DNA from 2 places in the Pseudomonas spirodelae genome. Region 1 is predicted to be linked to the other one. Evidence: predicted binding sites of a transcription regulator. Region 1 holds the regulator's gene; the other holds the start of a gene.

Region 1 (14,843 bases):
CTTGGCAGTAATGGTGCCGTTGAACATGTCTTTAACTTGCGCGGCAGACATATTCGGCTCACCAAGCCCGGCAATTGCCAGAATGCTGCGCTGCTTATCCAGCTGACGGTTTTCAACCTGAGTCGGCTTCAACGCAATGGCCGCTCCGGCCACAAAAACCGAGCACACCAGGCACACCAACAGGGCCACCACCAAGGTGCGGACGGTGGATTCTTTTTGACTAGACATTGCGTGCCAGCCTCCGCTTGATATTGGCTTGAACGACGAAGTGGTCGATCAGCGGTGCGAACAGGTTGGCGAACAGGATCGCCAGCATCATGCCTTCCGGGAACGCCGGGTTGACCACACGGATCAACACCACCATCACACCGATCAGCGCACCGAAAATCCACTTGCCCGTGTTGGTCATGGACGAGGACACCGGGTCGGTGGCCATAAAGAACATACCAAAGGCAAAACCGCCCACCACCAAGTGCCAATACCACGGCATGGCGAACATCGGATTGGTGTCAGAGCCCAACATATTCAACAGCAGGCTGAAACCGATCATGCCCAGCATCACGCCCGACACAATGCGCCACGCCGCAATCTTGGTAATCAGCAACACACCGCCACCGATCAGGATCGCCAGGGTGCTGGTCTCACCAATTGAACCCTGGATGGTGCCAACAAACGCGCTGGACCAGGTAATACCGTTACCGATGATGTTTTCCACACCACCGGCAGCGGCCAAGCTCAATGAGGTTGCGCCGGCAAAACCGTCAACTGCCGTCCACACCGCATCACCGGACATCTGCGCCGGGTAGGCGAAGAACAGGAAAGCGCGACCGGCCAACGCTGGGTTGAGGAAGTTCTTGCCGGTACCGCCAAACACTTCCTTGCCGATTACCACGCCGAAGCTGATACCCAGCGCTACCTGCCACAGTGGGATGCTGGGCGGCAGAATCAGGGCAAACAGCACCGAGGTCACGAAGAAACCTTCGTTAACTTCGTGCTTGCGGATCGAGGCAAAGAGTACTTCCCAGAAGCCGCCGACGATAAAGGCTGTCGCATACACCGGCAGGAAATACGCCGCGCCCTGGATGAAGTTATCCCACAGGCTGCTTGGGTCAAACCCGGCCAGTGAGCCAATCAAGGCGAAGCGCCAGCCTTCCTGAGCTGCCAGTAGTTCAGGGCTGTTAGCAAAGATCAGGTTGGCCTGGTAACCGGTGTTCCACATGCCGAAAAACATCATCGGGAAGGTACACAACCACACGGTGATCATCATGCGTTTGAGGTCAATGCCGTCACGCACGTGAGCAGTGGTCTTGGTTACGCTACCGGGGCGGTAAAAGAACGTGTCGATGGCCTCATAGAGGGCATACCAGTTCTCGTACTTGCCGCCTTTTTCAAAGTTGTGCTCGATTTTATCGAGGAATGCACGGATACCCATGACTTAACCCTCCTTCTCAATGCGCGCGAGGTTGTCGCGCAGGATCGGGCCGTATTCGTACTTGCCAGCACACACGTAGGTGCACAGCGCCAGGTCTTCTTCGTCGAGTTCCAGGCAGCCCAATTTCTGCGCCATCTCGGTGTCACCAACGATCAGGTAGCGCAGCAGTTGCGTCGGCAGGATATCCAGCGGCATCACGGCTTCGTAGTTACCGACCGGCACCATGGCGCGCGGGCTGCCATTGGTGGAGGTGGAGAAGGCAAACTTCTTCGCCGCCATTAACTTGGAAACGAAGATATTCATCACCGAATGCTTGTTTACCCCAGCACGCAGGTAATGCATCAGCTCACGCTCGTTACCCTCAGTCAGGCAAGACACCTGCAGGTGGTAACGGCCGAGGAAAGCAAAAGCGCCCTGCGCAGTACGGCCACCCAACACCGAACCAGAAACAACCCGATTGGTACCCGGCTGCAGTTCACCAGCGGTCAGCTCGCTGAGGCTTGCGCCCAAACGGGTGCGCACCAGACGCGGCTGCTCAACCACAGGGCCAGCCAGCGCCACAACGCGCTCGGTCCACAGTTGGCCAGTGGTGAACAGTTTGCCGACGGCAATCACGTCCTGATAGTTGATCGACCAAACGCTCTTGGTGGCATTGACCGGATCGAGGAAGTGGATATGCGTACCTGGCAAGCCTGCAGGGTGCGGACCGGCAAAGGCCTCAGTCTGCACGTTGCTCAGCTGCTCACCGGGTAGCGACGCGCCCTCGGCTTTACAGAGGAACACCTTGGCCAGATTGCCCAACACCTGCAGACCGTTTTCAAAGTCGGCGGCGTACTCGGCAATTACCACAGTCGGGTCGGCTGCGAGCGGCTGCGTATCCATTGCGGTGACGAAAATCGAGCTAGGCTGCGCATCTGCCGCCGGTACCTTACTGAACGGACGGGCGCGCAATGCGGTCCACAGGCCCGATTGCAGCAGGACCTCACGCACTTTCGCGTCGCCGACAGTCGCCAGCTGGTTCACTGCTACCTGATCAAAGGTAACCTGCTCATCGCCTTCAACATCGATCACCACGGACTGCAGCACACGCTTTTCACCACGGTGAATCGCGCTGATTACGCCTGCGGCCGGAGCGGTGAATTGCACGCCTGGGGACTTTTTGTCCGAGAACAGTACCTGGCCAAGCTTGACCCGATCACCGACCTGAACCTCCATCGAAGGCTTCATACCGTGATAATCGAAGCCTATGACAGCGACGCTACGCACGGGCCTTGCAGCCTCAATGCGCTGCGCCGGCACGCCTGCTATGGGCAAATCAAGCCCATGTTTTATTTTGATCATAGGTTTGTCTAACCACTGATTTATAAGCTTTTTAGAATACGGGCGACACCAACGCAGAAAGATGCGGCGCAGCACCAAAACAAATCAGGCACTGGGCGGGATGTCGGTCGCGGGAAAAAATCTGGCTGATTATAAAGCGCCCGCTCCGCCACTGACCACCCAAGCGCTTGCTTTTATCCGGTTAAACGTAACAGAAGGCAACAGATCGCGACTTGACTGCACGCGCTCGGCGCGAGACATAGCATTAACTCGACCAACTGGAGCCTTGCCATGCGCTTATTCCTGCTGCTTACCACCCTACTGCTGATAAGCGGCGAGCTATTGGCCAATGATCGCGAACGCCTGCAAGAAGCCAGATTCACCACCAGCCACGAGCTTGCGCAGAGCAATCTCGCGCGCAAGAGCCAGAGCGTGCTGACGTACCTCTGGATCGATGTCTACGCTGCCGCCTTCTACGCCCCAGTCGAGGCTAGCGCTCGCCAGGCGGTCACCACACCACTCACGCAACGCCTGGAGCTTTATTACTTCCGCGATATCGACAGGCAAGACGTAATCAAAGCGGCCTGGGTAGCCTTAGAACGCCAGCACGATGCCGCCGCCCTAGCGCGCCTGCGCCCGGGTATAGACGCCCTACACGCAACCTTTCGCGACATCACCCCCGGGGACCGCTACGCCCTGAATTTCATCGCAGGCAGCGGCCTGACCTTAGAGCTGAATGGCAAGACCACCTTCACCAGCCAAGACCCAGAACTGGCCAAGGCTTACTTGGGGATCTGGCTCGCGCCCAACGGCCTGTCGGACAAGCTACGCAGCAACCTGCTGACGGATGAATGAGGGCAGAACAACGCCTGGCAAACCACCTAATCCGCACAATAAAAAACGGGAGCCGAAGCTCCCGTTTTCATTGCAACCCGACGCTTAGCGCGGGAAAGCAGGCGGGTTAACCCCGGCCATGTCTTCCATCACGCGGATCACCTGGCAGCTGTAACCAAACTCGTTGTCGTACCAGACGTAAAGGATCACGCGGTTTTCGTTGCAGATAGTGGCTTCAGCATCGACCACACCGGCATGGCGCGAGCCTACGAAGTCCGTCGATACCACTTCCTGCGACTGCACGAAGTCGATCTGCTTCTGCAGGTCGGAGTGCATGGCCATCTGGCGCAGGTACTCGTTGACTTCATCACGGCTGGTGGCTTTCTCAAGGTTTAGGTTGAGAATGGCCATCGACACGTTAGGCGTCGGTACGCGAATGGCGTTACCCGTCAGCTTGCCTTTCAACACGGGCAATGCTTTGGCCGCTGCAGTGGCTGCACCGGTTTCACTGATCACCATGTTCAACGGCGCCGAACGACCACGGCGATCGCCCTTGTGGAAGTTATCGATCAGGTTCTGGTCGTTGGTGTACGAGTGCACAGTCTCAACGTGACCGTTGGCAATGCCGTACTGATCATTGATTGCCTTGAGAATCGGCACGATGGCGTTGGTGGTGCAGGACGCTGCCGAGATGATCTGGTCATCAGCGGTGATCTCGCCATGGTTAACACCATGCACGATGTTCTTCAGCGCACCTTTGCCCGGCGCGGTCAGAACAACGCGATCAATACCAGGGCACGCCAGGTGCTGACCCAAGCCTTCAGCGTCACGCCATACACCGGTGTTATCCACCAGCAGCGCGTTCTTGATGCCGTATTGGGTGTAGTCGACTTCTTTCGGGTCTTTGGCGTAAATCACCTGAATCAGGTTGCCATTGGCGGTGATGGTATTGCTGGCCTCATCAATAGTGATGGTGCCGTCGAACGAACCATGTACCGAGTCGCGACGCAGCAGGCTGGCGCGCTTGGACAGGTCATTGGTCGCACCCTTGCGCACAACAATGGCGCGCAGACGCAGGCCATCACCACCGCCGGTTTTCTCGATCAGGATGCGCGCCAACAGGCGGCCAATACGACCAAAACCATACAGCACTACATCGGTGCCCTCGCGGGCTTCGCCGTTCTGCTTGCCAGCCACTTCAACCAGCTCGTCTTTGACGAACTGCTCGATGCTACGGCCCTGACCGTCAGCCTTAAACTTGCTGACCATCTTGCCCAGGTCCACCGAGGCGGCGCCCAGTTTCAGCTCGCTCATGACCTTGAGAATTGGGAAGGTCTCGTGCACCGACAATTCGCAGCCGTCAGCCAGACGGTGACGCGCGAAGCGGTGGGCTTTGAGAATGTCGATAACCGAACGGTTGATCAAACCACGGCCGTAGATCGAGGTGACCACGTTGTTGTTACGGTAGAGTTGGCCAATCATCGGAATCATCGCTTCCGCAAGGGCTTCTCGATCGATCCACTCACCGAGACACTGGTCGGGCTTCTGAGTCACGGGCAGTACCTTCCACATGTAGGGGCTAAAAAAAGGGGCTACATTATGACGGTGCACGCTAGCATGAGCAATGCACGACTGTCTTAACTGACACCACAGGTAAACGCCCGTTACAATCGACGACCTTGTGATTTGACCGTGAGCTGCCTGTGCCGACTGCGTCCGTACTTCGCCTACCGTCCCTGCCGGCCACTGCTGGCAAACAACACTGGGGCAACCTGCCCGGTGCCGCGCTGAGCTTGGCAATTGCCGAAGCCGCCAGCAATGCTAAACGTTTCACCCTGCTACTGACCGCCGACAGTCAGAGCGCTGAACGCCTGCAGGAGGAGCTGAGTTTCTTTACGCCGGACTTGCCGGTGCTGCATTTCCCCGACTGGGAAACCCTGCCCTACGACCTGTTTTCGCCGCACCAGGACATCATCTCCCAGCGTATTGCCGCACTTTATCGCCTGCCTGAGCTGAAACATGGGGTATTGGTAGTCCCGATCACCACCGCCCTACACCGCCTGGCACCCAAGCGCTTTCTGCTGGGCAGCAGCCTGGTCATGCAAGTGGGCCAGCAGCTCGACGTCAATCAGCTGCGCGGCAACCTGGAAGCCGCCGGCTACCGCTGCGTTGACACGGTGTATGAACATGGCGAGTTCGCCGTGCGCGGCGCATTGATCGACCTGTTTCCGATGGGCAGCAGCCAGCCGTATCGCATCGACTTGTTCGATGACGAGATCGAAACCCTGCGTACCTTCGACCCGGAAACTCAGCGCTCCATCGACAAAGTCGAGTCGATCAAGCTACTACCGGCCCGTGAATTTCCGCTGGAAAAGAAAGCCGTTACTGATTTCCGCGGGCGCTTTCGCGAACGTTTCGACGTGGATTTCCGCCGCTGCCCGATTTATCAGGACCTCAGCACGGGTATCACACCAGCGGGGATTGAGTACTACCTGCCGCTGTTCTTTGAAGAAACCGCCACCCTCTTCGACTACCTGCCCGCCGACACCCAGGTATTTTCCCTGCCGGGCATCGAAAAAGCCGCTGAGCAATTTTGGGTGGATGCACGCAGCCGCTACGAAGATCGCCGTGTTGACCCGGAACGCCCACTGCTACCACCCGCCGATATCTTCCTGCCGGTAGAAGACTGCTTCGCCCGCCTGAAAAACTGGCCGCGCGTGGTGGTCAGCCAGGACGACATCGAGGAAGGCGTCGGCCGCCTGCGCTTTAACGCCAAACCCCTGCCCGACTTGGCGATCCAGGCCAAAGCTGGCGAGCCGCTGGCGGCACTGCGACGCTTTCTTGAGGAATACCCCGGCCGCGTGCTGTTCTGCGCGGAATCCGCCGGGCGCCGCGAAGTGCTACTGGAGCTGCTCGCCCGCCTCAAGCTCAAACCTAAGGAGTTCGACAGCTGGCCGGCCTTTACCGCCAGCAAGCAACGCTTGGGCATCTGCATCGCCCCACTGGATGACGGCCTGCTGCTCGAAGACCTCGCCCTAGTGGCGGAAAGCCCGCTGTTCGGCCAGCGCGTCATGCAGCGTCGACGCCGTGAGAAATCCCGCGACGGTGGCGACAATGCCATCAAGAACCTTACCGAGCTACGCGAAGGCGCGCCGGTGGTGCACATCGACCATGGCGTGGGCCGCTACCTGGGCCTGGTGACCATGGAGTTCGACGGCCAGGCCGCTGAATTCCTCGCCCTGATGTACGCCGAAGAAGCCAAGCTCTATGTGCCGGTGGCCAGCCTGCACCTGATCGCCCGCTACACCGGCAGCGACGATGCCCTGGCGCCGCTGCACCGCCTCGGCTCCGAGGTCTGGCAGAAGGCTAAACGCAAGGCCGCCGAACAGGTGCGCGATGTCGCCGCCGAACTGCTCGACGTCTACGCACGGCGCGCCGCTCGCGAAGGCTATGCGTTTGCCGATCCCAAGGCGGACTACGCCACCTTCAGCGCCGGCTTCCCGTTCGAGGAAACCCCGGACCAGCAAGCCGCCATCGAAGCGGTGTACAGCGACATGCTCTCCGCCAAACCGATGGACCGCCTGGTCTGTGGCGATGTCGGCTTCGGCAAGACCGAAGTGGCCATGCGCGCCGCCTTTATCGCCGTGCATGGCGGCAAGCAGGTGGCGGTATTGGTGCCCACCACCCTGCTCGCCCAACAGCACTACAACAGCTTCCGCGACCGCTTCGCCGATTGGCCGGTAAAGGTCGAGGTGATGAGCCGCTTCAAGAGCAACAAGGAAGTCAGCGAGGCCATGCAACAACTGGCCGAAGGCAAGGTGGATATCGTCATCGGTACTCACAAGCTGCTGCAGGACGACGTTAAATTCAACAACCTGGGCCTGGTGATCATCGACGAAGAACACCGCTTCGGTGTGCGTCAGAAAGAACAGCTAAAGACCCTGCGCAGCGAAGTCGACATCCTTACCCTGACCGCCACACCGATCCCGCGCACCCTGAATATGGCCGTTGCTGGCATGCGCGATTTGTCGATCATCGCCACGCCACCGGCGCGGCGCTTGTCGGTGCGCACCTTTGTGATGGAGCAAAACAATCCAACCATCAAGGAAGCCCTGCTGCGCGAACTGCTGCGCGGCGGCCAGGTGTATTACCTGCACAACGATGTGAAAACCATCGAGAAGTGCGCCGCCGACCTCGCTGAACTGGTGCCGGAAGCGCGTATCGGCATCGGTCACGGGCAAATGCACGAGCGCGAACTGGAACAGGTGATGGGCGATTTCTATCACAAGCGCTTCAACGTGCTGATTGCCTCGACCATCATCGAAACCGGTATCGACGTACCGAGCGCCAACACCATCATCATCGAACGCGCCGACAAGTTCGGCCTGGCGCAATTGCACCAGCTACGTGGCCGAGTCGGCCGCAGCCACCACCAAGCCTACGCCTACCTGCTGACGCCACCGCGCAAGCAGATGACCGACGATGCACAAAAGCGCCTCGAAGCCATCTCCAATGCCCAGGACTTGGGGGCCGGCTTTTTGCTCGCCACCCACGACCTGGAAATCCGTGGCGCCGGAGAGTTGCTTGGCGACGGCCAGAGCGGGCAAATTCAGGCAGTCGGCTTCACCTTGTACATGGAGATGCTCGAACGCGCGGTGAAATCGATTCGCAAGGGCGAGCAACCCAACCTCGACCAGCCGTTGGGTGGCGGCCCGGAGATCAATCTGCGCGTGCCGGCACTGATCCCCGACGATTACCTGCCAGACGTGCACGCACGCCTGATCATGTACAAACGCATCGCCAACGCCAGCGACGAGGAAGGCCTAAAAGACCTACAAGTAGAAATGATCGACCGCTTCGGACTGCTCCCTGAGCCAAGCAAGAATCTGGTGCGCATCACCCTACTGAAACTGCAGGCAGAAAAGCTCGGGATCAAAAAAGTCGACGCTGGCCCGCAAGGTGGCCGCATCGAGTTTGCTGCCGACACCTGCGTCGACCCACTAACCCTGATCAAGCTAATCCAAGGCGCACCCAACCGTTACAAGTTCGAAGGTGCAACGCTGTTTAAATTCCAGGTGCCCATGGAGCGCCCGGAAGAGCGATTCAACACCTTGGAAGCTCTGTTTGAGCGCCTGACTCCCTCTACTTAAAGGACCGACCCATGCGCACCCTCCACACCCTCGCCCTGCTGCCGCTCGTACTGCTGTGCATACTCAGCAGCACGAGCGCCTTAGCCGAAAGTCTTTACCAGGTTGAGGTGATCGTATTCCGCCAAGCAGGCGAAGCGATCTCTGCCGGCCAACTGCCGCCCGACAACTGGGCGCAGAACGCGCTGCCGGTGGATGGCAGCAACAGCCGCAACACCGCACTGAATGCCGAAGCAGCCAAGCTCAACCCATCCAGCGGTTATCAGGTATTGCTGCACCAAGCCTGGTCGATGAGCCTGGGCGACTCAAGCAGCCGCGTAGCCATCAGCACTGGCAACGAGCAGTTCGGCCACTACCCCGTCGAAGGCATCCTCGAGCTTAAGGCCGGTCGCCTGATTGAATTGCAGAGCGACATCTGGATCAACCAGCTCGATGCCAACGGCAGCCTCATCGACAGCGAGCGCATCAAACAAAACAGCCGCCTAAAAAGTGGTGAACTGACATTTGTCGATAACGGCAGCACGGGCCTGCTGATTCGTGTCAGCTCGCTGTAAAAACCCAACATAAAAAAGGGCCGCATTGCGCGACCCTTTTCTGCCTATCAACACGGACTCAACTGCTCAGCACGCGCGCCAATACGGCCTTAACCGTATCCATGCCTTCGTCCAGCGCACGCTCAATTTCAGCCATAGTGATCAGGGCGCGAGACTTGCCAGCAGCCGGGTTCACCACCAGCGCCAAACAGGCATAGGGCAACGCCAACTCACGCGCCAATACGGCTTCTGGCATCCCAGTCATACCGACAATATCGCAGCCATCACGCTCCATCCGTGCAATTTCAGCTACCGTTTCCAGACGCGGCCCCTGAGTACAGCCGTAAACACCATGACTGCTGAATGCGCAGTGCTCGGCGGTCAACGCATTGCTCAGCTTACTGCGCAGCCCTGCATCGTAGGGATGGCTGAAATCGACGTGGGTAACATGCTCCAGTTCACCCTCAAAATAGGTGTGCTCACGGCCGTAGCTGTAATCGATGATTTGATGCGGCAAGCAGAAGTGCCCGGTCCCCATGGCCGTATGAATCCCCCCCACCGCGTTCACTGCAATCACCGCCTTGGCACCCGCCTCACGCAACGCCCAGAGGTTGGCGCGGTAATTCACCTGATGCGGCGGGATACGATGCGGGTGCCCGTGACGCGCCAGGAATAACACCTCACGCCCAGCATAATCGCCCCTCAGCACCGCAGCAGAAGGCGCGCCATAAGGCGTATCAATGTGCAGCGCGGCCTTGATGGTCAAACCGCCCAACTTGGTCAGGCCGGTGCCACCGATAATCGCGTAAACCGTCATCCATTCGTCCTCAGTCGATTAATTGCGCATCACGCAAACTGCCAAGCGCAGCAAGCCAACGCGGATCCTGCCGATATTCAACACCTGGGAAAGCCCTACGACGCATGCGCGCAAGCCCCATGGGCGGTAGAACATTGAGCCGCTGCAAGGCAGCCAAAGCCAGCTCTGCTGCTGCCCGGTCATTGCACACCAAACCCATGTCACATCCCGCCGACAGCGCTGCCTCGATACGGCACGCCGCGTCACCCACTACATGGGCGCCGGCCATGGAAAGATCGTCACTGAAGATCACGCCCTCAAAACCTAACTCACCGCGCAGAATGTCCTGCAACCAGCGCCGCGAGAAACCAGCCGGGCTGTCATCCACCTGCGGGTAGATGACATGAGCGGGCATTACCGCTGCCAACTGCTGACTTAACTGACGAAACGGCAGCAGGTCCTTGGCTCGAATGTCATCCAGGCTGCGCTCATCGACCGGAATGGCCACGTGAGAATCCGCCTCAGCCCAACCATGCCCCGGGAAATGCTTACCGCAAGCAGCCATACCGGCAGCATTCATGCCGCGGATAAAGGCGCCGGCCAGCTGGGTTGCGCGCTGCGCATCGCCTTCAAAAGCACGACTACCAACCACCGCACTGCGCTGATGATCGAGATCCAGCACCGGCGCAAAACTCAGGTCCAAGCCAGCAGCCAGCACTTCAGTGGCCATCACCCAGCCACACTGCTCAGCCAAATGTTCGGCATTGGCGTTATCGGCCAGCGCACGCATGGCCGGCAGACGCAAAAAACCCTGACGCAGACGCTGCACACGGCCGCCTTCTTGATCGACCGCCAACAGCAAATCGGGCCGCACAGCGCGAATGGCCGCAGACAGTTCGCGTACCTGGCGCGGGTCTTCGATATTGCGTGCAAACAGAATCAACCCGGCTACCTGCGGCTGGCGCAGAAGCTGTCGATCCTCCGCCGTCAGCCAGGTACCGGCGATATCCAGCATTAATGAACCGTGCATGGGTGAACTCACAAGTCATCCTTAAATAAGAGGCGCGGCCGCCCAATCGGGACAGGCGGCCTCGTCAATCTGAACCGCACAGCGGGCCGGCACCCGCGCAAACAGCGTCAGCAAATCACTGTTGCGCATGCGCACACAGCCATGGGACAACGCTACGCCCATGGGCTCGCTGTCCGGCGTACCGTGTATGTAGATATAGCGGCGAAAGGTATCGACAGCGCCCAAACGATTGCGCCCTAGCTCACAACCGCTGAGCCAGAGAATACGCGTAAGAATCCAGTCACGACCGGGGAATTGAGCATGCAACGCTGACGACCAGACCTCGCCCGTCCAACGTCGCCCGCGCAACACGGCACCACTGGGCAAGCCAGCACCAATCTTCGCCCGCACCTGGTGCAAGCCGCGCGGCGTACAGCCGGAGCCATTGCGCTCACCTGCACCATTGAGCGCGGTGGAAACACGCAGGCGAAGGTGCAGCTGCCCATTGGCAAAGCCATACAGGCACTGATCGGCGAGGGAAATATGCAGAAAATCGAGAGCAATCATGGGCGGCTAGCTTAGCGGATAGCATCCACCAAGCCCACCCGCCGAGGTCAAACTTTGCTGGGGACCGCGGGAGTCTTGGTGCGCGGTTTAAGCTGGGCGCTGGCCAGGGCTTCATCGGTCAGGCCGGTTTCCGAACGCATGCCGGCAGCCAGAAATGGCACCATCAAACGCATCACCTGCTCAATCGAGGTATTAACCCCAAAATCAGTTTCCGACATAGCCCGTAGGGCCTTGATCCCGGACATGCTGAACGCTGCAGCGCCGAGCATAAAGTGCACCCGCCAAAACAGCTCCAATGGCGGAATGCGTGGAGCGGCTTCATGCACCAACTGCATGTAGCGACGGAAGACCTTGCCGTACACCTCTTCCAGATATTTACGCAAATGCCCCTGGCTTTGACTAAACGCCAAACCAAGCAAACGCATGAATATTGAAAGATCGTTACCGCTGCGCGGCTTTACTGCCAGCGCCTGCTCGACCAACAGCTCAAGCAGCTCTTCTAGACTGACCTTGGCATCGGGCTTAGCCTGACGACGATCCAGCTCGCGCTCCAGGCTTGCGCAGAAAGGCCCAAGGAAGCGTGAAAAAACCGCCTGAATCAGGGCTTTCTTCGAGCCAAAGTGATAGTTCACCGCGGCCAAGTTCACCCCAGCCTTACTGGTGATCAAACGCAGAGACGTTTCTGCGAAACCCTTCTCCGCAAAAAGCTGCTCTGCCGCATCGAGAATGCGTTCAACGGTTTCCGACTGCGCCATGACTTTTTTCATCTGAACAAACACTTGTTTGAAACATACGTTTCAGCTACCTGCCTTGTCAAGCGGGGCCGACCATCTTGTGGCCGACTGGTCACACATCGCCCAGCAACCCCGAATCCCGACCCTGGCTAGCCACCCTGCAACACCTGAATAGTAGCGCCACGCGAGTGACTATATAGAGATGAATAAAGTACAGATCAGAACGTAAGGATTGCCAACCTGCAATCACTGTATATAATCCCAGTCACTGTACAAAAAGACAGAGTCGATCATGCTTAAACTGACGCCGCGCCAAGCTGAAATTCTCGCCTTCATCAAGCAATGTCTTGAAGACAACGGCTATCCGCCTACCCGCGCAGAAATTGCCTTAAAACTGGGTTTCAAATCACCCAATGCAGCGGAAGAACACCTCAAGGCGCTTGCCCGCAAAGGCGCCATCGAAATGACCCCCGGAGCTTCGCGCGGCATTCGCATCCCAGGCTTTGAGCCCAATGCCGAGGAAGAGCCAGGCTTGCCGGTAATCGGCCGTGTAGCCGCCGGCGCACCCATCCTCGCGCAGCAACACATTGAAGAATCGTGCCGCATTAACCCAGAATTTTTCCATCCCAAAGCCGATTATCTGCTGCGCGTACGCGGCATGAGCATGAAGGATATCGGCATCCTCGATGGTGACCTACTGGCCGTACACACGACCCGTGAAGTGCGTAATGGCCAGGTAGTCGTGGCACGCCTCGATGATGAAGTTACGGTCAAACGCTTCAAGCGTGAAGGCAACAAAGTCTGGCTGATTGCCGAAAACCCGGAGTTCGCGCCAATCGAAGTGGATCTGGCAGAACAGGATCTGATTATTGAAGGCCTGAGCGTCGGCGTTATCCGCCGGTGAAGCGACAAGTGAGGCCTTTCTAACGCAGTACCGACAATGCAGGCAATTTGCTAACACCTGCGAGTGGAGGATCTATGCAGTTCCCACAATCACTGAACCGTACACAACTACCGCTGTTCGATGCTTTTCTAGCCTCAACCACGCCACCCTTGTTTGCCGAGAGCGGCGAACTGCCTTGGCAGGATGATGAGGGCGAAGCATTCAGTGAACTGTCGTTGCGCGGCGCAGCAGGACACTGCCTAAATTTACTCGCACCGGTATTGCGCCAACTCAGCGAGAACCATGACGAACGCTGGTTGACCCTGATCGCCCCACCATCAAGCTTGACCCAAGCGTGGCTACGCGAGGCAGGCCTTAACCGCGAACGTATCCTGCTGCTCCACCCACGCGGAGAGCAAAGTCCATTAGAGCTGGCCCAACAGGCCTTGAAGCTAGGCCGGAGCCATACCGTCGTCAGTTGGCTTCACCCTCTTGAGCGCCAGGCACGCCAACGCCTTGTTCAAGCGGCCCACCAAGGTAAGGCACAAAGCCTAAATATCAGCCTGGGATGATCGACCAGTGCAACGCACAAGGAATGTGCATTTTTAGCCACTAGGTCCTTGCTAAAAGGGCCACCTGCAACTAACAGAGCACGCTAAGCCAGCGCTGAAAAAGCCCTACTTTCAATGCAGTACACGCGGCCCTTCTTCATGCTGAAAGTTATTTTCAGCTAAGCGCCCAGCCATTTGCACACCGACATTGAGCATGGCTTTGGCCACTTCAACATGCTGCCCCTGCAGAAACGCTTTGGCGTCGGCAGAAAAATCCAGCACGACCAACGACTCTTCATCCTCTGCACGGCGCAGGGCAATGCGTCCGTCAGGCAGTTCGACAATTTCCAGGAAGGATGTAGGCATTGCGTTAGCTCTCCACGAAAGACCGGCATTGTAACAGCCGACCTGAGCCCGCCCTAGCCCACCGGTCAAATCAGCCTGTCACCATTCGCTCAATGTTTCGCGAAAGCGCTGCGCCAGAGCCTTCAATTGTTGCCGCCACGCCTCCAGCGCCTGATGAGTCAGGGGCTCGACTTCATCATCCAAGCTAACCGCAGTTATCAGCGGCGTACTAGGGTCAACTTTGACCTTCTTACCCGCTTGAGGCGGCTGAAATAGCGCGGCATACGCTTTCAGCAACTCAGCAACCCAGCTATCAGCTGATTGCGCCAACTCAACCAACTCGCCCAGCTCCTGGCTCGGCGCGGCTTGCAACACAGCCGGAGTGAGAAAGCGCTCAGCCTGCGGAGCGGAACTATCAGGCAAGCGGTAATAGCCAGCAATCTCATGGCACAGCCCTAGCAGGGCCCCATAAAGATGAAACAGCGCCGCCTCACGCTCAGCCTGAATCAAAGCCAGCGCATTCATGTTCTGTGCTTTCTCGGCGTTACGCCAGGAGTCTAGCGCCAGGCCTGCATAGAAGATTTTCTGATTAGTACGGGTATAGAGCTCATTGGCCATTGCGGCGCCCTCCATTACGGATTGGATAAGCATACGCGCACTCGCCCACGGCAAGCGCGCGTACAGCTAGATCA
Region 2 (14,843 bases), on a different contig from region 1:
CACCATCAAAGCCCAGGGTCATTTCCTCGGCGATACGACCACCAAACAACGAGCAAATCTGGCTGATCAGCGCACGCTTGCTCAGGCTGTAGCGATCTTCCTCAGGCAGGAACATGGTCACACCCAGGGCGCGACCGCGCGGAATAATCGAAACCTTGTAAACCGGGTCATGCTCAGGCACCAGGCGCCCAACAATCGCGTGACCGGCTTCGTGGAAGGCTGTATTGAGCTTTTCCTTGTCGGACATGACCATGGTTTTGCGCTCGGCGCCCATCATGATCTTGTCTTTAGCCAGCTCGAACTCTTTCATCTCGACGACACGCTTACCGGAACGCGCCGCAAACAACGATGCTTCGTTGACCAGGTTAGCCAGGTCGGCACCGGAGAAACCCGGCGTACCCCGCGCAATCACCGCAGGCGCAACGTCTTCACCCATCGGTACTTTGCGCATGTGCACTTTAAGAATCTGCTCGCGACCACGAATATCCGGCAAACCAACCACAACCTGACGGTCGAAACGACCCGGACGCAGCAGAGCAGGGTCAAGCACGTCAGGACGGTTAGTCGCTGCGATCACGATGATGCCGTCGTTCGCTTCAAAACCGTCCATCTCTACCAGCAGCTGGTTAAGCGTTTGCTCACGCTCATCGTGACCACCACCCATGCCGGCGCCACGATGGCGACCAACGGCGTCAATCTCGTCGATAAAGATAATGCAGGGCGCATGCTTCTTGGCTTGCTCAAACATATCGCGCACACGGGATGCACCGACACCGACGAACATTTCCACGAAGTCCGAACCCGAGATAGTGAAGAACGGCACCTTGGCTTCACCGGCAACCGCCTTAGCCAGCAAGGTTTTGCCGGTACCCGGCGAACCAACCATCAACACACCACGCGGGATACGCCCACCAAGGCGCTGGAACTTGCCCGGATCGCGTAGAAATTCGACCAGCTCGCTGACTTCTTCTTTCGCTTCATCGCAGCCAGCGACGTCAGCAAAGGTGGTTTTAACCTGATCTTCGGTGAGCAGACGCGCCTTGCTTTTGCCGAAGCTCATCGGCCCACCTTTGCCGCCAGCACCACCCTGCATCTGGCGCATGAAGAACATGAACACCGCAATGATCACCAGAATTGGGAAGCTGGCGACCAGCAACTGAGTCCAGATGCTCTGCTGCTCAGGCTGCTTACCAACGATCTCAACGTTGTTGTCCATCAGGTCCTTGATCAGGCCGTTATCCTGAATCGCCGGACGCACGGTCTCAAACGAAGAACCATCGGTACGGGTACCGCTGATGATGAAGCCATCGACCGTCACTCGCTTAACGCCGCCATCCTGAACCTGCTGGATAAACTGCGAATAGTTGAGTTTGTTCGACTCAGTCGGGCTGGAAAAATTGTTCATCACCGTCACCAAGACGGCGGCGATGATCAGCCACAGGACCAGATTCTTTGCCATGTCGTTCAATTAGCTACCCTCTGAAGCAGGCCCCGTGTCGAAGCGCACTTCGCATGACGACCAGTTATGTACCGATCTAACTTACTACACAACGCCCACCCCTGGCAGACGCCGTCTGTAACCCTTTATTTACTAATCAGACTGCGACAACCACGCAACCGTTCAATCAGCGCTCAGCGTTTTGATACCGCGATATCCACGCGCCAGCAGGTACTGCTCACGGGAGCGATCCCGCGAGGAAGAAGGCTTGCGCATCTGCACCTTGTCGAACAACTGGCGTACTTGCTTGTGGTACTCCGCAAAGCCTTCGCCTTGGAATATCTTGATTAAAAAATCACCGCCCGGGCGCAGCACGCGAGTGGACAAATCCAACGCCAGCTCGCACAGGTACATCGCGCGCGGCTGATCTGACTCTTTCACCCCACTCATATTGGGGGCCATATCGGAAATCACAAGGTCTACCGGACGCCCTCCAATCGCCTCAAGAAGCTGATCGAACACTGCATCCTCAGTAAAGTCACCCTGAATGAAAGTGACATCCGGGATACTGTCCATCTCAAGAATATCGGAGGCGATCAGCGTGCCTTTGTCGCCGATCACCCGACTGGTGACTTGTGACCAGCCACCGGGCGCCGAACCCAGATCGACGACAGTGATACCAGGTCGAAGGATGCGATCCTTCTCTTGGATCTCCAGCAATTTGTAGCTGGCGCGCGAACGATAGCCATCCTTCTGTGCCATTTTGACGTAAGGGTCGTTGAAATGTTCTCTCAGCCAACCTTGACTGCTCTTGGTACGGGCCACGCAATACCTCGGATGTGTAACGCATGAATATCTGGGCGGCCTCGAAGGCGCTCGGGTAAACTAGTTACCGTTTTTACCAGATTAAATGCAGGAATTAGATTATGCCGCTCACTCAAGAGCAGAAGAAACAATTCAAAACTATCGGCCACCATTTAAAGCCTGTATTGATTGTGGCTGACAATGGTTTGACCGAAGGTGTACAGGCTGAACTGGAGCGCGCGCTGAGCGACCATGAGCTTATTAAAGTACAACTGCGCATCACTGAGCGCGAAAGCCGCCTGGCAGCCATTAACGAGCTGTGCAAGGCCGGCAAAGCCGACTTGGTTCAGGTGATTGGCAAAATGGCGCTGATTTACCGTAAAAACCCGAAAGTGAACAAAAACCTGTCTAACGTTCATCGCCATCACGGCTGATTGATCAGTGACTGCAAGGCGCGCTTAGCGCCTTTGCAATCACCCATCACAAGCAAAGCCAAGACTTAAGGCTTGCGCACATACCGCTGCGGTAGCGGCTGCAACACCAGCAGCAGGCCACAAAAGGCCATAACCAAGTAGCTGAACATCAACCACAGCTCAGTTCCCGCCAGCAGCCTAGGCACCGCGAAATAACTTCCCGCCATCACCACAACCACTAACAACAACTGCCCGCGCGTATCGCGCCACAGGCTTGTCAGCGACTCTGCGCGAACCAACACCACCACCTGTAACCCGGCGCAGACAGCCGCCAAACCGACCAGCAGTGGCCGCAGCGCATCACTGATCTCCTCGACCAGCAATGACGCTAGACCAATCTTGGCAATCGCAGGCAGCAATAAAAAGTGCAGCAGCCAGAGGCCGCCAACCCAAAGCGTCTGGGCCAGCAGCCAGCTGATCGAGCCCGCATCACGCGAGTCCGACTTAGAGATGGCGAACCTCGACGATCTCATACTCAATCGCGCCGCCCGGTGTTTGCACCACAACCACATCCCCTTCGCTCTTGCCGATCAAGGCGCGCGCGATAGGTGAGCCAACGGATATCTTGCGCTTCTTAATATCGGCTTCATCCTCACCGACGATCTGGTAAACCACGGCTTCATCGGTTTCGCAGTTAGCGATCTCAACCGTTGTACCGAAAATCACCTTGCCGGTGTGCTCGATCGTGGTGACATCAATGATCACCGCATTTTGCATGCGCCCTTCGATATCACGGATACGCGCCTCGACCATACCCTGCTGCTCACGAGCAGCGTGGTATTCGGCGTTTTCCTTAAGATCGCCCAGCTCACGCGCCGTACCAATTTCCTGGCTCAGCTTGGGGCGCAGCACCTTAGTCAGGTGCGCGTGCTCTTCTTCCAGGGCGCGAGCGCCCTGGACGGTCATGGGGTATTTAGTCATGCCTTGATTCCTGCATGCAGTTCCTGCAGCCGACGCACGGTCTTTTCTGGACCAAACTTCAGCGCTTCACAGATCGCCTGCCCCGCCGCAATAGTGGTGGTGCAGTAGATCTTATGCTGCAGAGCGTTACGACGAATGGAGTAGGAGTCAGCGATGGACTGACGCCCCTCAGTGGTGTTGATGATCAGGGTGACCTCGTCATTCTTGATCATATCAACCACGTGTGGACGGCCCTCGGTCACCTTGTTGACGCGACGCACTGGCAAACCAGCGGCCTCGATCACTTTGGCGGTACCGGCCGTGGCCACTACTTCGAAGCCTAACGCGACCAGATCGCGCGCAACCTGCACAGCTTCCGGCTTATCGTCTTCACGCACGCTGATAAACGCACAGCCGGTGTTTGGCAGTATTTCACTGGCGCCCAACTGAGCCTTAGCGAAGGCCTCACCGAAGGTGTCACCGACACCCATAACTTCACCGGTGGACTTCATTTCCGGGCCGAGGATCGGGTCAACACCCGGGAACTTGGCGAACGGGAACACCGCTTCTTTAACGCTGAAGTATGGCGGGATGATTTCCTTGGCGTAACCGGCTTCAGCCAGCGACTTACCCGCCATCACACGGGCAGCCACCTTGGCCAGGGAAACACCGACGCACTTGGAGACAAACGGCACGGTACGCGAGGCGCGCGGGTTCACTTCGATCACGAAGATGTCCTCGCCCTGCACAGCCATCTGCACGTTCATCAAACCCACCACACCCAGCTCCAAGGCCATTTTCTTGACCTGGTCGCGGATCTCATCCTGGATATGCATCGGCAGCGAGTAAGGCGGCAGCGAGCACGCCGAGTCGCCGGAGTGCACACCCGCCTGCTCGATATGCTGCATGATCGCGCCAATCACCACAGTTTCGCCGTCGCATACTGCATCCACGTCCACTTCAATGGCGCAGTTGAGGAAGTGATCGAGCAGAACCGGGCTGTCGTTGGAAACCTTCACCGCTTCGCGCATGTAACGCTTGAGCTCATCTTCCTGGTAGACGATCTCCATCGCACGACCGCCCAATACATAGGACGGACGCACCACCAGCGGATAACCGATAACCTTCGAGGCTGCCAGCGCTTCATCTTCGCTGCGTGCGGTGGCGTTGGCCGGCTGACGCAGACCAAGGCGCTGAACCATCTGCTGGAAGCGCTCGCGGTCTTCGGCGCGGTCGATGGCATCAGGCGAAGTACCAATGATCGGCACACCGGCTTCTTGCAGGGCACGGCAGATCTTCAGCGGAGTCTGACCACCGTACTGCACGATCACACCTTTCGGCTGCTCGACACGGACGATTTCCAGCACGTCTTCCAGAGTTACCGGCTCGAAATACAGACGATCAGAGATGTCGTAGTCGGTCGATACGGTTTCAGGGTTGCAGTTGACCATGATGGTTTCATAACCATCTTCACGCAGCGCCAGCGCCGCATGCACACAGCAGTAGTCAAATTCGATGCCCTGGCCGATACGGTTCGGCCCGCCACCGAGGATCATGATCTTGTCACGGCCCGACGGATTCGCTTCGCACTCTTCCTCATAGGTCGAGTACATGTAGGCGGTGTCGGTGGCGAACTCGGCGGCGCAGGTGTCGACGCGCTTGTAGACCGGCAGCACCTTGAGTTTTTGACGCTGACTGCGCAGAGTTTTCTCAGTCACACCCAACAACTTGGCCAAGCGAATATCGGAGAAGCCTTTGCGCTTGAGCTTGTACATGGCATCACGGTCGATGCTGGACAGCGCCAAGGTCTTGATACGCTCTTCGTCCTTGATCAGGTCTTCGATCTGCACCAGGAACCATTCATCGATATTGGTCAGTTCGAAGACTTCTGCAACGGTTTTACCCGCACGGAAAGCGTCGCCGATGTACCAAATACGATCAGCACTTGGCACGGTCAGCTCACGGCGCAAGGTGCTTTCGGCTTCCGGATCAGCCAGATCGAGCTTCTCATCAAAGCCGGCCACGCCCACTTCCAGGCCGCGCAAGGCTTTCTGCAGGGATTCCTGGAAGGTGCGGCCAATCGCCATGACTTCGCCGACGGACTTCATCTGAGTAGTCAGGCGGGCATCCGCTTTCGGGAACTTCTCGAAGGCAAAACGTGGAATCTTGGTCACGACATAGTCGATGGCCGGCTCAAACGAAGCCGGGGTGCGACCGCCGGTGATGTCGTTGCTCAGCTCGTCGAGGGTGTAACCCACAGCCAGCTTGGCGGCGATCTTGGCGATTGGGAAGCCGGTGGCCTTGGAAGCCAGCGCCGAAGAACGCGACACGCGCGGGTTCATCTCGATGACGACCATACGGCCAGTGTTCGGGCAGATGCCGAACTGCACGTTGGAGCCACCGGTTTCTACGCCGATCTCACGCAGGACCGCCAGCGAGGCGTTACGCAGAATCTGGTATTCCTTGTCGGTCAGCGTCTGCGCCGGAGCAACAGTGATCGAGTCACCAGTGTGCACACCCATCGGGTCGAAGTTTTCAATCGCGCAGACGATGATGCAGTTGTCCTTCTTGTCGCGGACTACCTCCATCTCGTATTCCTTCCAGCCGATCAGCGACTCGTCGATCAGCAACTCACTGGTCGGCGACAGATCGATACCGCGGGCGCAGATTTCTTCGAACTCTTCACGGTTGTAAGCGATGCCACCACCGGTGCCGCCCATGGTGAAGGACGGACGGATGATGCACGGAAAGCCGACCTTCTCAAGGACCGCATAGGCCTCTTCCATGTTGTGCGCAATGCCGGAAACCGGGCAGGCCAAGCCGATGTCTTTCATCGCCTTGTCAAAGCGCGAACGGTCTTCGGCCTTATCGATGGTGTCGGCGTTGGCACCGATCATCTCGACGCCGAACCTCTCCAGAACACCGTGCTTTTCCAGGTCCAGCGCGCAGTTCAGCGCAGTCTGGCCACCCATGGTTGGCAACAGGGCGTCCGGACGCTCCTTCTCGATGATCTTGGCCACGGTGGACCATTTGATCGGCTCGATGTAGGTGGCATCAGCCATGGCCGGGTCGGTCATGATGGTGGCTGGGTTCGAGTTCACCAGAATGACGCGATAGCCCTCTTCTTTCAGCGCTTTACACGCCTGGGCACCGGAGTAATCGAACTCGCAGGCCTGGCCGATAACAATCGGGCCAGCGCCGAGGATCAGGATGCTTTTTATGTCTGTACGTTTTGGCATGTTCTTTCTCTCGAATCCTGGGGTCAGTCGGCGGGTTTAACGGCGCTTGGCCATGGTTTCGATAAAACGATCAAATAACGGTGCAACGTCAGCCGGGCCAGGGCTGGCCTCTGGGTGACCCTGGAAGCTGAACGCCTGCTTGTCGGTCCGCTCAATGCCTTGCAGGGAGCCGTCGAACAACGATTTGTGAATCGCGCGCAGATTGCTCGGCAAGCTGTCTTCATCCACAGCAAAACCGTGGTTCTGGCTGGTGATCATCACCACGCCGGTGTCGAGGTCTTGCACGGGGTGGTTGGCACCGTGGTGACCGTGGCCCATTTTCAGGGTCTTGGCACCGGAGGCCAGGGCCAGCAATTGGTGGCCGAGGCAGATACCGAATACCGGAATATCGGTTTCCAGCACCTGCTTGATCGCAGCAATGGCGTAATCGCAAGGCTCAGGATCGCCAGGACCGTTGGACAGGAACACGCCGTCGGGATTCAAAGCCAGTACTTCAGCAGCAGGGGTCTGCGCCGGTACTACGGTCACGCGGCAACCACGCTCGACCAGCATGCGCAGGATGTTCCACTTAACGCCGTAGTCATAGGCCACCACGTGATACTTGAGCTCACTGGCCGGCACTTCTGGGTGGCTGTCGCTTTGCAGGTTCCACACGTTGGAGCACCACTCGTAGCGCTCAGTGCAGCTGACAACTTTGGCCAGGTCCATGCCCTTGAGCCCCGGAAAGCTGCGCGCCAGCTCCAGTGCTTTTTCTTCAGTGGCGTCATCGCCAGCCAGAATGCAGCCGTTCTGCGAACCCTTCTCACGCAGAATGCGCGTCAGGCGACGGGTATCAATACCCGCGATGGCAACGGTGCCGTTTTCCTTGAGGTACTCATCCAGTGGCTGCTTGTTACGCCAGTTGCTGGAGGTCAGCGGCAGGTCACGAATAATCAGGCCGGCGGCCCATACGCGATTGGACTCGGCATCTTCCGGCGTGGTGCCGGTGTTGCCGATATGCGGATAGGTCAGGGTAACAATCTGCTGGGCATAGGAAGGATCGGTAAGGATTTCCTGATAGCCGGTCATGGCGGTGTTAAAAACCACCTCTCCAATAGTTTGGCCATCGGCACCGATGGCCTCGCCGCGAAAAATACTGCCATCAGCTAGAGCCAAAATGGCAGGTTTAAGGGCTGGCTTACTCAAGAAAACCTCCGGAGATCAAATCGTGAAGCAAACGCAGATTGTAAAAAAGCGGGATGACGTATGAACCGTCACCCCGCTTTTTTATCTTATTCATTCTGCGCAACTTTAGTGGACACACTAAAGCAGAAAGCTTACAGGAATGCGCCTTTTGGGTCCACTGCCAGATGCGAGTAATACCCAGGCAAAAGCCATTCCTGTGACAAACAGTCTCAGTTAAGGCCCAACACGTCCTGCATGTCGTATAACCCAGGCTGACGATTTTGCAGCCACAGCGCCGCACGCACCGCCCCTTTGGCAAACGTCATGCGACTCGATGCCTTGTGGGTAATCTCTACGCGCTCACCCTCTGCCGCAAACAGCACGGTGTGATCGCCGACCACATCGCCCGCACGCACCGTGGCAAAACCGATGGTTTCGCGCTCACGCGCACCAGTCTGACCTTCACGGCCATAGACAGCGACTTTCTGCAGATCACGTCCCAGGGCATTGGCCACTACCTCACCCATACGCAAGGCGGTGCCAGACGGCGCATCGACCTTGTGGCGGTGATGGGCTTCGATGATCTCGATATCCACATCATCGCCCAGCACCCGCGCTGCGGTATCCAGCAGCTTCAAGCACAGGTTGACGCCGACACTGAAGTTGGCGGCAAACACGATTGGGATCTGCTTGCCGGCATCCGCTAACAATTGCTTTTCCTCCGGCGAAAAGCCGGTGGTGCCAATGATCATGGCCTTGCCAGCCTGACGGCAGACTTCCAGGTTCTTCAGGGTGACCGAGGGGTGGGTGAAATCAATCAACACATCAAACTGATCCAGTACCGCATGCAAATCACCGGAGAGATTGACACCCATCTTGCCTTGCGCGACTAACTCACCAACATCCACGCCAACCAGGCTGCTGTCGGCACGATCAATTGCCGCACTCAGGCTTGCGCCATCCGCCAGCTGCACAGCCTCGATCAGGGTTTTGCCCATGCGCCCAGCGGCGCCCATCACAGCAATTCGTTGCATAACCATCTGCTCCTAGCCGCGCGACAGACGGCGATCACTAACGACCGCCGCCTGCCACGGGTGTTTTACAGGTCGCCGAAGAAGCGCTTCACGCCTTCAAACCAGCCATTGGCCTTGGGCGAATGTGAACTGTCGCCTTCCAGGGTTTTGCGGAACTCATCAAGCAACTCACGCTGACGCTTGTCGAGCTTGACTGGCGTTTCGACCGCCACCTTGCACATCAAGTCTCCCGCACCACCGCCACGCACCGGCGCCACACCTTTACCGCGCAGACGGAACATCTTGCCGGTTTGCGTGCCTTCCGGAATCTTCAGCTTGACCCGACCATCCAGGGTTGGCACTTCAAGCTCGCCACCCAAGGCGGCATCCGCAAAGCTGATGGGCACTTCGCAGTACAGGTGCTTGCCGTCACGCTGGAAGATCGCGTGCTCGCGCACGTTCACCACCACGTACAGATCACCCGCCGGGCCACCCATGGCGCCCGCCTCACCTTCACCCGTAAGACGGATACGGTCGCCCGTATCAACACCAGCCGGCACCTTCACCGACAGCGTCTTGTGCTCTTCGACTCGACCCTGACCGTGGCATGAACCGCACGGATCGGTGATCATCTTGCCCTGGCCGTGGCAACGCGGGCAGGTCTGCTGCACCGAGAAGAAGCCTTGTTGCATGCGCACCTGACCAATACCGCCACAGGTGGTACAGGTCACAGGCGTAGTGCCCTTCTTAGCCCCAGAGCCATCGCATGGTTTGCAATTGACCAGAGTCGGCACACGAATGGTTACTGTGGTGCCACGCACCGCCTCTTCCAAGTCCAGCTCCAGGGTGTAACGCAGATCACTGCCGCGCTGGGCGCCACCGCGACCGCCACCACGACCACCGCCGCCACCGAAGAAGTCACTGAACACATCACCGAAAATATCGGAGAAGTTCGCACCACCTGGACCGCCACCGCCACCCATCTGCGGATCAACGCCGGCATGGCCGTATTGATCGTACGCCGAGCGTTTAGCGGCATCGGAGAGCACTTCGTAAGCCTCGTTGGCTTCCTTAAACTTCTCTTCCGAGGCCTTGTCGTCAGGATTGCGATCCGGGTGATGCTTCATGGCCAGGCGACGATAAGCTTTTTTCAGCTCCGCCTCGCTGGCACCGCGCTCAACACCGAGCACCTCGTAAAAGTCACGTTTAGCCATAAGTCTTCAACACCTTAAAATCGTCTACTCCAGACACGCCAACGCGGGAGCAAGCTCCCGCGCGGCGAATCATGCCGGGCGCAACTCGCGTCACACCCGGCCAAAGCGGCATAAGCTTGCGCTTACTTGTTGTCTTTGACTTCTTCGAACTCAGCATCAACCACGTCGTCACCGGCGTCTTTGGCTTTTTCGCCACCTTGCTCAGCAGCACCTGGCTGCGGTTGCTCAGCGTACATCTTCTGCGCCAACGGAGCGGTCACTTCGGACAGCGCGGTCATCTTGGCTTCGATTTCAGCTTTGTCGTCGCCCTTAACCGCCACTTCCAGCGCGCTCAGCGCCGCTTCAATTGCAGTCTTCTCGTCGGCAGTCGCCTTATCGCCAGCCTCGGTAATCATCTTACGGGTGGCGTGCACCAGCTGATCACCTTGATTGCGGGCACTGGCCAGCTCTTCGAACTTGCGGTCTTCTTCAGCGTTAGCTTCAGCGTCACGCACCATCTGCTCGATTTCTTCCTCGGACAGACCGGAGTTGGCCTTGATCACGATGGACTGAGTCTTGCCAGTGGCCTTGTCTTTAGCGCCGACATGCAGAATGCCGTTGGCGTCGATATCGAAGGTCACTTCGATCTGCGGCACGCCACGTGGCGCTGGCGGAATCTCGGCCAAGTCAAATTTACCCAGCGACTTGTTACCGCTGGCCTGCTTACGCTCACCCTGCAGCACGTGAATAGTCACCGCGCTCTGGTTGTCGTCAGCCGTCGAGAACACCTGCGACTTCTTAGTCGGGATGGTGGTGTTCTTCTCGATCAGCGCGGTCATCACGCCACCCATGGTTTCGATACCCAGGGTCAGCGGCGATACGTCGAGCAGCAACACGTCTTTCACGTCACCGGCCAATACGGCACCTTGGATAGCAGCACCCATGGCAACGGCTTCGTCCGGGTTAACGTCCTTACGTGCTTCTTTGCCGAAGAATTCGGTTACCAGCTTCTGCACCAACGGCATACGGGTCTGACCACCGACCAGAATCACGTCGTTGATCGCACCCACATCAATACCGGCATCTTTCAACGCAATGCGGCAAGGCTCGATGGTGCGCTGCACCAGGTCTTCAACCAGCGCTTCCAACTTGGCGCGCGAGATCTTCACGTTCAAGTGCTTAGGACCAGTGGCGTCTGCAGTGATGTACGGCAGATTGACGTCGGTCGACTGGCTCGAAGACAGTTCGATCTTGGCTTTCTCGGCAGCTTCTTTCAGGCGCTGCATCGCCAGCGGATCACCCTTAAGGTTCATGCCGGTTTCTTTCTTGAACTCGTCAACCAGGTAATCGATCAGACGAATATCAAAGTCTTCACCACCCAGGAAGGTGTCACCGTTGGTCGCCAACACTTCAAACTGGTGCTCGCCATCAACTTCCGCGATTTCGATCACGGAAACGTCGAAGGTACCGCCACCCAGGTCATAAACGATCACGGTGTGATCGCCTTTAGCCTTGTCCATACCGTAAGCCAGAGCAGCAGCGGTCGGTTCGTTGATGATGCGTTTTACGTCCAGACCAGCAATACGGCCGGCGTCTTTGGTGGCCTGACGCTGGCTGTCGTTGAAGTAAGCCGGCACGGTGATCACCGCCTCGGTCACTGGCTCGCCGAGGTAGTCTTCGGCGGTCTTCTTCATTTTCTTCAGAATTTCAGCCGAGATCTGTGGCGGCGCCATTTTCTGGCCGTTCACTTCAACCCAGGCGTCATTGTTGTCCGCCTTGACGATCTTGTAAGGGACCATCTGGATGTCTTTCTGCACAACTTCTTCGTCGAAGCGACGACCGATCAGACGCTTAACCGCGTACAGCGTGTTATGCGGATTGGTCACAGCCTGACGCTTAGCCGACTGACCCACGAGGATTTCGCCATCGTTGGCATAGGCGATAATCGATGGCGTAGTGCGGGTGCCTTCGGCGTTTTCAATAACTTTGGCTTTGCCGTTTTCCAGAACAGAGACGCAGGAGTTGGTTGTTCCCAGGTCAATACCGATAATTTTGCCCATATTCATTCTCCCGAAATTTTGATATTTCCGCCGCTGGTTAATTGCCAGCGGCGGTAGAACTAAAACGCTTGACTGTTAAATGGGGGCAGCTCGATGAATTTCAAGCCTGCTCATCAATCGATGGCGGCGCTTCTGCCGGCGCCTTGCTGACCACCACCATGGCGGGGCGCAGCAAACGGCCATTGAGCATGAAGCCCTTCTGGAACACCTTGAGCACGCTATTGGGCTCAACATTGGTGCTTTCCTGCATCGCCATCGCCTGATGGTGCTCAGGGTTAAACGGCGCACCATGAGGATCAATGACTTCCAACTGGAAGCGCTTGAGGGTGTCGAGGAACAACTTGAGCGTCAGCTCCATGCCCTCACGCACCGCCTTGATCGCTTCATCATCTGGATTCGACAGCTCAAGGCCGCGCTCCAGGCTATCCACCACCGGCAACAAGTCGTTGGCGAATTTTTCCAGCGCAAACTTGTGCGCTTTCTCTACATCTTGCTCCGCGCGACGGCGCACGTTCTGCAGATCGGCGGCCATGCGCAGCGACTGATCCTGCGCAGCAGCCAGCTGCTCTTCCAGCGCATGCACGCGAGCAACCAGATCATCACCCGCAGCAGCCTCGGCAGCTGTATGTGGATCAGGGTTCTGCGTATCCAGGGTCTGTTCGTCAGCCATGCGTCTCTCCTTTTGAATTCTGTCGCGAGCCTTAACTCACGTACCTGGCGGTTATATGGGGTCAAAAATTATCGTTTCAAGGATGAAAGACGGATTGTCAGCCCATAAAAAAACACTGTATAAATAACCAGACATGAACTTGGGAGGCCCTCGCCATGCTGGTGCACCTGTCCGTACACAACTACGCCATTGTCGAACACCTTGATCTAGAACTGGATGCCGGCATGAGCGTAATCAGCGGCGAAACCGGCGCTGGCAAGTCGATCATGCTCGACGCTCTCGGCCTGACCTTAGGTGATCGCGCCGACAGCGGTGTGGTGCGCCCTGGCGCGGACAAGGCCGACATCCTCGCCAGCTTCGACCTGCGCGACATCCCAGAAGCCCGCACCTGGCTGGCCGAACGCGACCTGGACAACGACGGGCCGTGCATCCTCCGTCGCGTGATTACTGCCGAAGGCCGTTCGCGCGGTTACATCAATGGCGCGCCCAGCCCACAAGGCGACCTTAAGGCGCTCGGCGAGCTGCTGATCGACATCCACAGCCAACATGAACACCAGTCACTGCTCAAACCCGAGACCCACCGCCGCCTGCTTGATGAATACGCCGGCAGCCAGGAGCTGGCGCGCCAGGTGCAACTCGCCGCGCAGCGCTGGAAACAAACCAAGAATGAACTGCAACGGATTTCCAGCCTCGGTGACGAGCAGCGCGCTCGCCACCAACTGCTCAGCTACCAACTGGAAGAGCTGGATAATCTAGCCCTCGGCGAAGATGAACTTGAGCAACTGGAGCAGGAACACAAAAACCTGACCAATGCCGAAAGCCTACTCAGCGCCTGTCGCCTGGTGATTGAACAATGCAGCGAGAATGATGCCGGCAACGTGCTGTCCGCCCTTACCAACAGCCTCAACCGCCTTGGCAACTTCCAGGGCCAGCCAGGCGCGCTGAGCGAAGCGACCAACCTACTGGCCAGTGCACAGATCCAAGTTGAAGAAGCCGTCGGCGAGCTGAACCGCTTTCTCGACCACTTCGATGCTGACCCTGAGCGCCTGCAACAGATGGAAGAGCGCCTGGACGCGATCTACACCCTGGCACGCAAGCACCGTATCCAGCCAACCGAACTAGGGGCGATGCAGCAACAGTTATTCGAAGAACTGGAAAGCCTCAACGCTGACGACCAGGCGGCCGAGCGCCTCAGCGAGGAGCTGACAGCCTTCGAACGGCATTACCAGGAAAAAGCCACGGAACTCAGTACGCTGCGCAATAACGCCGCCGACCAACTGGCCAACGCGGTAGAAGTGGAGATGCAAACCCTCGGCATGCCCGGCGGACGCTTTACCATCAAGCTGAGCGCCAACAGCAACAGCGAGCCGCACCCCAATGGCTTGGAGCAATTGGAGTTTCTGGTCAGCGCTAACCCCGGCCAACCGCTCAAAGCCCTGGCCAAAGTGGCCTCGGGCGGCGAACTGTCGCGCATCAGCCTGGCGATCCAGGTGATCACCGCTCAAACCTCACGGGTACCAACCCTGGTATTCGATGAAGTCGACGTCGGCATCGGCGGCCCCACCGCAGAAGTGGTCGGACAGCTGCTGCGCAAGCTCGGCGAACGCGGCCAGGTGCTCACCGTGACTCACCTGCCGCAAGTTGCAGCACAAGGGCATCAGCATCTGTTTGTACATAAGGTCCGCGAAAGCGATGCCACACGCACCGCGGTGAGCAAGCTCAGCTCAGCGCAGCGCGTAGAGGAAATCGCCCGCATGCTCGGCGGCGTAGACCTAACCGAAGAATCCCTGGCCCACGCACGGCAAATGGTCAGCAGCGCCCAAGCCTGATTCAATCGCCCTAGAACGCTAGAAAGCACAAAGGCGACCCGAGGGTCGCCTTTGTCATTC

What was found. Region 1 encodes LexA, which represses DNA repair genes until DNA is damaged. Its sites were predicted from a motif close to CTGTNTNNNNANACAG; they were not measured.
Region 2: recN (DNA repair protein RecN) is a predicted target of LexA. The motif match lies at 13,070-13,085, and genes of this name have one in related genera.

What each region holds. Positions count from the first base shown of each region.
Region 1 covers NZ_JAYEET010000026.1:58,623-73,465, reverse strand. The annotation lists gene SOP97_RS08855 (Na(+)-translocating NADH-quinone reductase subunit C) at 1-228, opposite strand, end outside; gene SOP97_RS08850 (NADH:ubiquinone reductase (Na(+)-transporting) subunit B) at 221-1,432, opposite strand; gene SOP97_RS08845 (Na(+)-translocating NADH-quinone reductase subunit A) at 1,436-2,773, opposite strand; gene SOP97_RS08840 (chalcone isomerase family protein) at 3,044-3,607, shown strand; gene SOP97_RS08835 (glyceraldehyde-3-phosphate dehydrogenase) at 3,692-5,158, opposite strand; gene mfd (transcription-repair coupling factor) at 5,290-8,736, shown strand; gene SOP97_RS08825 (CsiV family protein) at 8,748-9,287, shown strand; gene SOP97_RS08820 (S-methyl-5'-thioinosine phosphorylase) at 9,346-10,083, opposite strand; gene nagZ (beta-N-acetylhexosaminidase) at 10,094-11,092, opposite strand; gene SOP97_RS08810 (L,D-transpeptidase) at 11,114-11,638, opposite strand; gene SOP97_RS08805 (TetR/AcrR family transcriptional regulator) at 11,686-12,393, opposite strand; gene lexA (transcriptional repressor LexA) at 12,665-13,276, shown strand; gene sulA (SOS-induced cell division inhibitor SulA) at 13,351-13,827, shown strand; gene SOP97_RS08790 (hypothetical protein) at 13,939-14,172, opposite strand; gene SOP97_RS08785 (DUF6586 family protein) at 14,251-14,769, opposite strand; gene topA (type I DNA topoisomerase) at 14,841-14,843, opposite strand, start outside.
Region 2 covers NZ_JAYEET010000035.1:67,788-82,630, forward strand. The annotation lists gene ftsH (ATP-dependent zinc metalloprotease FtsH) at 1-1,459, opposite strand, end outside; gene rlmE (23S rRNA (uridine(2552)-2'-O)-methyltransferase RlmE) at 1,622-2,263, opposite strand; gene SOP97_RS10465 (YhbY family RNA-binding protein) at 2,365-2,676, shown strand; gene SOP97_RS10470 (DUF4149 domain-containing protein) at 2,742-3,188, opposite strand; gene greA (transcription elongation factor GreA) at 3,160-3,636, opposite strand; gene carB (carbamoyl-phosphate synthase large subunit) at 3,633-6,854, opposite strand; gene carA (glutamine-hydrolyzing carbamoyl-phosphate synthase small subunit) at 6,891-8,039, opposite strand; gene dapB (4-hydroxy-tetrahydrodipicolinate reductase) at 8,249-9,052, opposite strand; gene dnaJ (molecular chaperone DnaJ) at 9,118-10,245, opposite strand; gene dnaK (molecular chaperone DnaK) at 10,368-12,284, opposite strand; gene grpE (nucleotide exchange factor GrpE) at 12,385-12,954, opposite strand; gene recN (DNA repair protein RecN) at 13,110-14,783, shown strand.